Regions from separate parts of the Actinomadura gamaensis genome, predicted to be linked through region 1. Evidence: predicted binding sites of a transcription regulator. Region 1 holds the regulator's gene; each other region holds the start of a gene.
What was found. Region 1 encodes HrcA, which represses chaperone genes, less so after heat shock. Its sites were predicted from a motif close to TTGGCACTCTCNNNNNGAGAGTGCCAA; they were not measured.

Region 1 (2,269 bases):
CAGGTCTCGGGGTGGGAGCCGGGGGCGGTGCCCTCGCCGTGGCAGGTGTCGCAGACCACCGCGGTGTCGATCGACAGCTCGCGGGTGGTGCCGAACGCCGTCTCGTTCAGGTCGAGCTCGACCCGGAGGGTGGCGTTGCGGCCGCGCCGCGCGCGCGAGCGGGGTCCGCGCGCGGACGCGGTGCCGAAGAAGGCGTCCATGATGTCGCTGAACGGGAAGCCCGCGCCGAAGCCGCCGGCCCCCGCGCCCGCGCCGCCGCCCGGGGCGAACGGATCGGCGCCGAGGTCGTACATCTCGCGCTTCTTCGGGTCGGAGAGCACCTCGTACGCCTGGGTGATCTCCTTGAACCGCTCCTGCGTCTCCGGATCGGGGTTGACGTCGGGATGCAGCTCGCGCGCGAGCCTCCGGTACGCCTTCTTGATCTCGTCCGCGCCGGCGTCGCGGCGGACGCCGAGGGTCGCGTAGTAGTCGTTGGCCACCTACGACCCCGCCAGGATCTGTCCGACGTAGCGTGCCACTGCCCGTACCGCTCCCATCGTGCCGGGGTAGTCCATCCGAGTAGGCCCGAGTACACCGAGGCGGGCCAGGGTGAGGTCGCCGACGCCGTAGCCGGCGGCGACCACGGAGGTCGAACGGAGCCCCTCGTCGGGGTTCTCCGTGCCGATCCGAACCGTAACAGTAGAGGAGTCGGCGGACTCGCCGAGCAGCCTCATCAGCACCACCTGCTCCTCCAGCGCCTCCAGGACGTCCCGGAGGCTGCGCGAGAAGTCCATCGCGGCGAGATTGGCGGCGCCCGCGAAGACGACCTTCTCCTCGTGCTTCTCGACCAGGGTCTCCAGGAGGACCGACAGCACCGCCGCGGCGACGGGACGCTCCTCCGGGGAGACCTGCTCGGGAAGTTCCGAGACCGCGCCCGGGACGTCGCCGAAGGCGAGACCGTCCAGGCACGTGTTGAGCAACGCCCGCAGGTGGCCGATCGATTCCTCGGGCAGCTCGGCGGGCGTCTCGATCACCCGCTGCTCCACCCGCCCGGTGTTGGTGATCAGGACGAGCAGCACCCGCCCGGTCGCGACCGGCACCAGCTCCACGTGCCGGACCGACGAGCGGGTCAGCGACGGGTACTGCACGACCGCGACCTGCCGGGTGAGCTGGGCGAGCAGCCGGACGGTGCGGCCGACCACGTCGTCGAGGTCGTAGGCCCCGGACAGGAACGTCTCGATGGCCCGCCGCTCCGCCTTGGACAGCGGCTTGATCGTGGACAGCCGGTCGACGAACAGCCGGTACCCCTTGTCGGTGGGGATCCGGCCGGCGCTGGTGTGCGGCTGCGCGATGTAACCCTGCTCCTCCAGGACGGCCATGTCGTTGCGGATGGTCGCCGGCGACACGCCGAGGTTGTGCCGGTCCACCAAGGCCTTGGAGCCGACCGGCTCATTGGTGGAGACGTAGTCCTCGACTATGGCGCGCAGGACCGCGAGTTTCCGGTCGTCGAGCACGTGGTCACCTCCCCTGCCCCCGTACTGGCACTCCATACTTACGAGTGCCAAGTGTACGGCCCGGCGGGGCCGTCGCGGATACGCCCCGAGCCCGGTTCGGCCCCCGCGCCGCGCGCCGCCGCGCCCGGCGGGGCGTTCTGCCGCGCTCCGTGAATCGTTATTGTCGTCCACCGTGCGGAGCAAGGACTACGGTGACGACGTTCTGGCGGGCGACTGGCGACGGCCCCTGAAGGGCACCATCCCGGAGGTCCCGGCCGAGCCGGGCCTGGTCGCCGAGGATCCCGCCAGCGGGTTCTGCGGCGCGGTCGTCGGCTGCGACAAGTTCGGCGTGACGCTGGAGGACCGGCACGGCAGGCGGCGGATCTTCCCGCTCGCCAAGGCCGGCTTCCTCATCGACGGCAGGCCGGTGACGCTGGTGCGGCCGGAACGGGCCGCGCCGGCGGGACCGGTGCGGTCGGCGTCCGGCTCGATCGCGGTGCGGGGCCTGAAGGCGCGGGTGGCCAAGGAGTCGCGGATCTACGTCGAGGGCGCGCACGACGCCGAGCTCGTCGAGAAGATCTGGGGGCACGACCTGCGCGTCGAGGGCGTCGTCGTGGAGTTCCTGGAGGGCGTGGACGACCTGCCCGCGATCGTCGAGGAGTTCGCCCCGGACGAGGGCCGGAAGCTGGGCGTGCTGGTCGACCACCTGGTGGCGGGCTCCAAGGAGAGCCGGATCGCCGCGCAGGTGTCGTCGCCGCACGTGCTCGTCACGGGCCATCCGTTCATCGACATCTGGG
Region 2 (2,269 bases), on a different contig from region 1:
TCGAGCTTCAGGCCGAGCGCCTCCGACACGACCTGGCCGCCGGTGAGGACGGCCATGTCGCCGAGCATCGCCTTGCGGCGGTCGCCGAAGCCGGGGGCCTTGACGGCGACGGACAGGAAGGTGCCGCGGATCTTGTTGGCGACCAGCAGCGCCAGGGCCTCGCCCTCGACGTCCTCGGCCACGACCAGCAGCGGCTTCTTGGTCTGCGCGACCTTCTCCGCCAGCGGCAGGAACTCCTGCACGTTGGAGATCTTGCCGTCCACGATCAGCACGTAGGCGTCCTCCAGGACGGCCTCCATGCGCTCGGGGTCGGTGACCATGTGCGGGGACAGGTAGCCCTTGTCGAACTGGAGGCCCTCGGTGAACTCCAGCTCCAGGCCCATGGTGTGGGCCTCCTCGACGGTGATGACGCCGTCCTTGCCGACCTTCTCGAACGCCTCGGCGATCAGCTCACCGATCTTGGCGTCCTGGGCGGAGATGGTCGCGACGTGCGCGATCTCGCCCTTCTCCTCCACCTCGCGGGCGGTCTTGAGGAGCTGGTCGGAGACGTACTGGGCGGCGGCGTCCATGCCGCGCTTCAGCGACAGCGGGGACGCGCCGGCCGCGACGTTGCGCAGGCCCTCGCGCACGAGCGCCTGGGCGAGCACGGTCGCGGTGGTGGTGCCGTCACCGGCGATGTCGTTGGTCTTGGTCGCCACTTCCTTGGCGAGCTGGGCCCCGAGGTTCTCGTAGGGGTCCTCCAGCTCCACCTCGCGGGCGATGGTGACGCCGTCGTTGGTGATGGTCGGCGCGCCGAACTTCTTGTCGATGACGACGTTGCGGCCGCGCGGGCCGATCGTCACCTTGACGGCGTCCGCGAGAGCGTTGACGCCGCGCTCAAGAGCCCGGCGAGCGTCCTCGTCGAATTCCAGGATCTTCGCCATGCGGTGTATCTCCTCTATGAAGCGCGCCGCCCCGACCGCCCGCCAACGGCGGCCGGACGGGGCGGGTGCATCACGTCTCGGTGATTACTTCTCGATGATCGCGAGCACGTCGCGAGCCGAGAGGACGAGGTACTCCTCGTTGTTGTACTTGACCTCGGTGCCGCCGTACTTGCTGTACAGCACGACGTCGCCGACCTTCACGTCGAGCTCGACGCGCTGGCCCTTGTCGTCGACACGGCCGGGGCCGACCGCGAGGACGGTGCCCTCCTGCGGCTTCTCCTTGGCGGTGTCGGGAATGACCAGACCCGACGCGGTGGTGGTCTCGGCCTCAAGCGGCTGGACGACGATGCGGTCCTCAAGCGGCTTGAGAGCAACCTTGGTGGCGGTCGTCACGATCAGACCTCCCCTTCGATTGGTCCTCGGCCGGCCTCACGGGCCGACCAGCACAGATGACGAGAGAGGCGACCCTGGACCGGCCTGTCGTCGCGGGTGCCAGACCGACCTTGTCGCTGTTTGGCACTCTCACACTGAGAGTGCCAGTCATGGAGACTATGCCCGACCCGGTAAGCCGTCAACACGAACCGCCACGAGCCCGGTCGGGAACCACCGGAACCCGCCGCCGGGCGACCGCCGGCGGACGCTAACGTCCAGGCTATGGACACCGAGGCGTTCCGCGATCTCCTGACACCCCGCGGGCGGGACCTGCTCGCCGAGGCGAACGGCGCGGACCTGTCCGAGGCCGCCCTGCTCGCGACCGCGACCAGGCTGCGCGGACGCTTCCCGGCGGAGCTCGTGAACGCCGCGCTGACACAGCTCCGGCTGCGCGACCGGGCGCGCGCCAAGTTCGGGGACGACGCGTCCCGGATGTTCTTCACTCCGGCCGGACTGGAGCAGTCAACGCGCGCGGGCGTGGCCGCCCACCGCGCACGCCGCTTCGCGGATTTGCCAAAGATTCACCGCACGTTGGAAGTCGGTTGCGGAATCGGAGCCGACCTCATCGCGCGCGCACGAGCCGGAGTGCCGGGCGACGGCGTCGAACTGGATCCGCTCACTGCGGAGGTCGCCCGAGCGAACCTCGCCGCGTTCGACTTGGCCGAACTGGCGTCCGTCCGCGTCGGCGACGGCACTGCCGTCCAGCTCGCCAGCACAGGCGCGCCGCTCCGCGGGGCGGGAGGGACGACTGCCGGCGAAAGTGACGCTCGCCCCATCCTTTCCGAAGGCGGAACTCACGCAGCTGAAGGGGCGGCTTTTCGTGGGGGGCGCGTGGACGGGGCGGCGTATGGGGCGATGTTCGCTGATCCAGGGCGGAGGACGGCGCGGGGGCGGGTTTTCGACCCGCGCGCGTA
Region 3 (2,269 bases), on a different contig from region 1:
CACCACGACGCCGCCCTCGAGGCCGGCGTTGACGGCGATCTGCTTGATCGGCTCCTCCAGCGCGCGGCGCACGATGTTCGCGCCGGTGGCCTCGTCGCCGGGCAGCTCGAGCTTGTCGAACGCCTTGGTGCCGGCCTGCAGCAGCGCGACGCCACCGCCGGGGACGATGCCCTCCTCGACGGCCGCCTTCGCGTTGCGGACGGCGTCCTCGATGCGGTGCTTGCGCTCCTTCAGCTCGACCTCGGTCGCCGCGCCGGCCTTGATGACGGCGACGCCGCCGGCCAGCTTGGCGAGGCGCTCCTGGAGCTTCTCGCGGTCGTAGTCGGAGTCGGTGCGCTCGATCTCGGTGCGGATCTCGTTGACCCGGCCCGCGATCTCGTTGGCGTCACCGGCGCCGTCCACGATCGTGGTCTCGTCCTTGGCCACCACGACCTTGCGGGCGCGGCCCAGCATGTCGAGGGTGGTGTTCTCCAGCTTGAGGCCCACGTCCTCGGAGATCACCTGGCCGCCGGTCAGGATGGCGATGTCGCCGAGCATCGCCTTGCGGCGGTCGCCGAAGCCCGGCGCCTTGACGGCGACGGACTTGAAGATGCCGCGGATCTTGTTGACGACCAGGGTCGCCAGCGCCTCGCCCTCGACGTCCTCGGCGATGATCAGCAGCGGCTTGCCGGACTGCATGACGCCCTCGAGGACGGGCAGCAGGTCCTTGTTGGCCGACGCCTTGCCCTGGACGATCAGGATGTACGGGTCGTCGAGGACCGCTTCCATCCGCTCGGGGTCGGTGACGAAGTAGGGCGAGATGTAGCCCTTGTCGAAGCGCATGCCCTCGGTGAGCTCGAGCTCGAGCCCGAAGGTGTTGCTCTCCTCGACGGTGATGACGCCTTCCTTGCCGACCTTGTCCATCGCCTCGGCGATCATCTCGCCGATCTGGGTGTCACCCGCGGAGATGGACGCGGTGGAGGCGATCTGCTCCTTGGTCTCGACGTCCTTGGCCAGCTTGGAGAGCTCCTCGCTGACCCGCTCCACGGCCGCCTCGATGCCCCGCTTGAGGGACATCGGGTTGGCGCCCGCGGCGACGTTGCGCAGACCCTCGCGCACCAGCGCCTGGGCCAGCACGGTCGCCGTCGTGGTGCCGTCGCCCGCGACGTCGTCGGTCTTCTTGGCTACTTCCTTGACGAGCTCGGCGCCGATCTTCTCCCAGGCGTCCTCGAGCTCGATCTCCTTGGCGATGGACACACCGTCGTTGGTGATCGTGGGGGCGCCCCACTTCTTCTCCAGCACGACGTTGCGGCCCTTGGGACCAAGGGTCACCTTCACGGCATCAGCGAGCTGGTTCATGCCGCGCTCGAGGCCGCGCCGGGCCTCCTCGTCGAACGCGATCATCTTTGCAGCCATAGGCTCCAAGTCCTCCCGGAACAGGGTGGCCATATACGGATCGAGCCGATGCCCGCGACGGACGACCCCTGCCGACGACTGCCATTCCGCCGCCGGTCACGGAGCCTCATCGCCCCGACCCAGTCTGTGGAGTTGTCACTCTCCACAGCAGAGTGCCAACGTTTGTTTAGCACTCTACCCTGCCGAGTGCAAGCGTCCGAACCCCTCCCGGAAGTCGTCGCCCGTGACCTCCGGACCCGGGCCCTCATCAGCGGAAGCACCGTTCCCGCTGGTCCGCGACGGGTGCGACCGCGACCCGCGATGCCCCACCGTCTGTCGGTAGTCCCGGAACGATCGCGGAACACGAGCACTAGGGAAGTGGGGGTTGGGGGTGGTCTGTTCGCCGCCGCCAGCGCACCTAACTTGTCTTGCTCCCCCTACGGCGGTTGAGCCAAGCGAAGAAGGCGCGAGAGGCTCTGATCGCGAACGAGGCGTCTCCGCCACCGTGCAGCGACTGTGTTCCGGTGAAGCTCGCGTTGGGGGCCTGGCGTCGTTCGTACTCGGCGTTGCTCTGCCCAGGAATGCGCTTCTCGGGTGCGGTCATCCATGCTCCAACAGTCGTTGCGGACCCTGCCTCAGGGTAGAAGTCCGGTTGCGGCGTAGCGACACTCTGACGCACTCTGCCCACCTCCGGTTGCTGACCTACAGCGACTGACCGCAGCCCTCGTACCGGTGCACGGCCGACGACCGGATCGGTTGCGCGTGCGCTGCTGGGAACCCCGTCCAGGCCCCTCCTGGACCCGGAGGGCACTCCCGCGCGCATCCGTCTGTCACGGGCTGAGCGCCGTTCGCGCGGGGTGAGGGTCGGTTCGAACGATCTTTAGGGGGGTTTGCC

Region 2: a site for HrcA is predicted at 1,437-1,463, ahead of groES (co-chaperone GroES). Genes of this name have one in related genera too.
Region 3: a site for HrcA is predicted at 1,528-1,554, ahead of groL (chaperonin GroEL). Genes of this name have one in related genera too.

What each region holds. Positions count from the first base shown of each region.
Region 1 covers NZ_JBHSIT010000001.1:937,102-939,370, reverse strand. The annotation lists gene dnaJ (molecular chaperone DnaJ) at 1-479, opposite strand, end outside; gene hrcA (heat-inducible transcriptional repressor HrcA) at 480-1,493, opposite strand; gene ACFPCY_RS04330 (DUF3097 domain-containing protein) at 1,666-2,269, shown strand, end outside.
Region 2 covers NZ_JBHSIT010000007.1:557,311-559,579, forward strand. The annotation lists gene groL (chaperonin GroEL) at 1-923, opposite strand, end outside; gene groES (co-chaperone GroES) at 1,008-1,316, opposite strand; gene ACFPCY_RS25600 (class I SAM-dependent methyltransferase) at 1,578-2,269, shown strand, end outside.
Region 3 covers NZ_JBHSIT010000016.1:161,863-164,131, reverse strand. The annotation lists gene groL (chaperonin GroEL) at 1-1,395, opposite strand, end outside.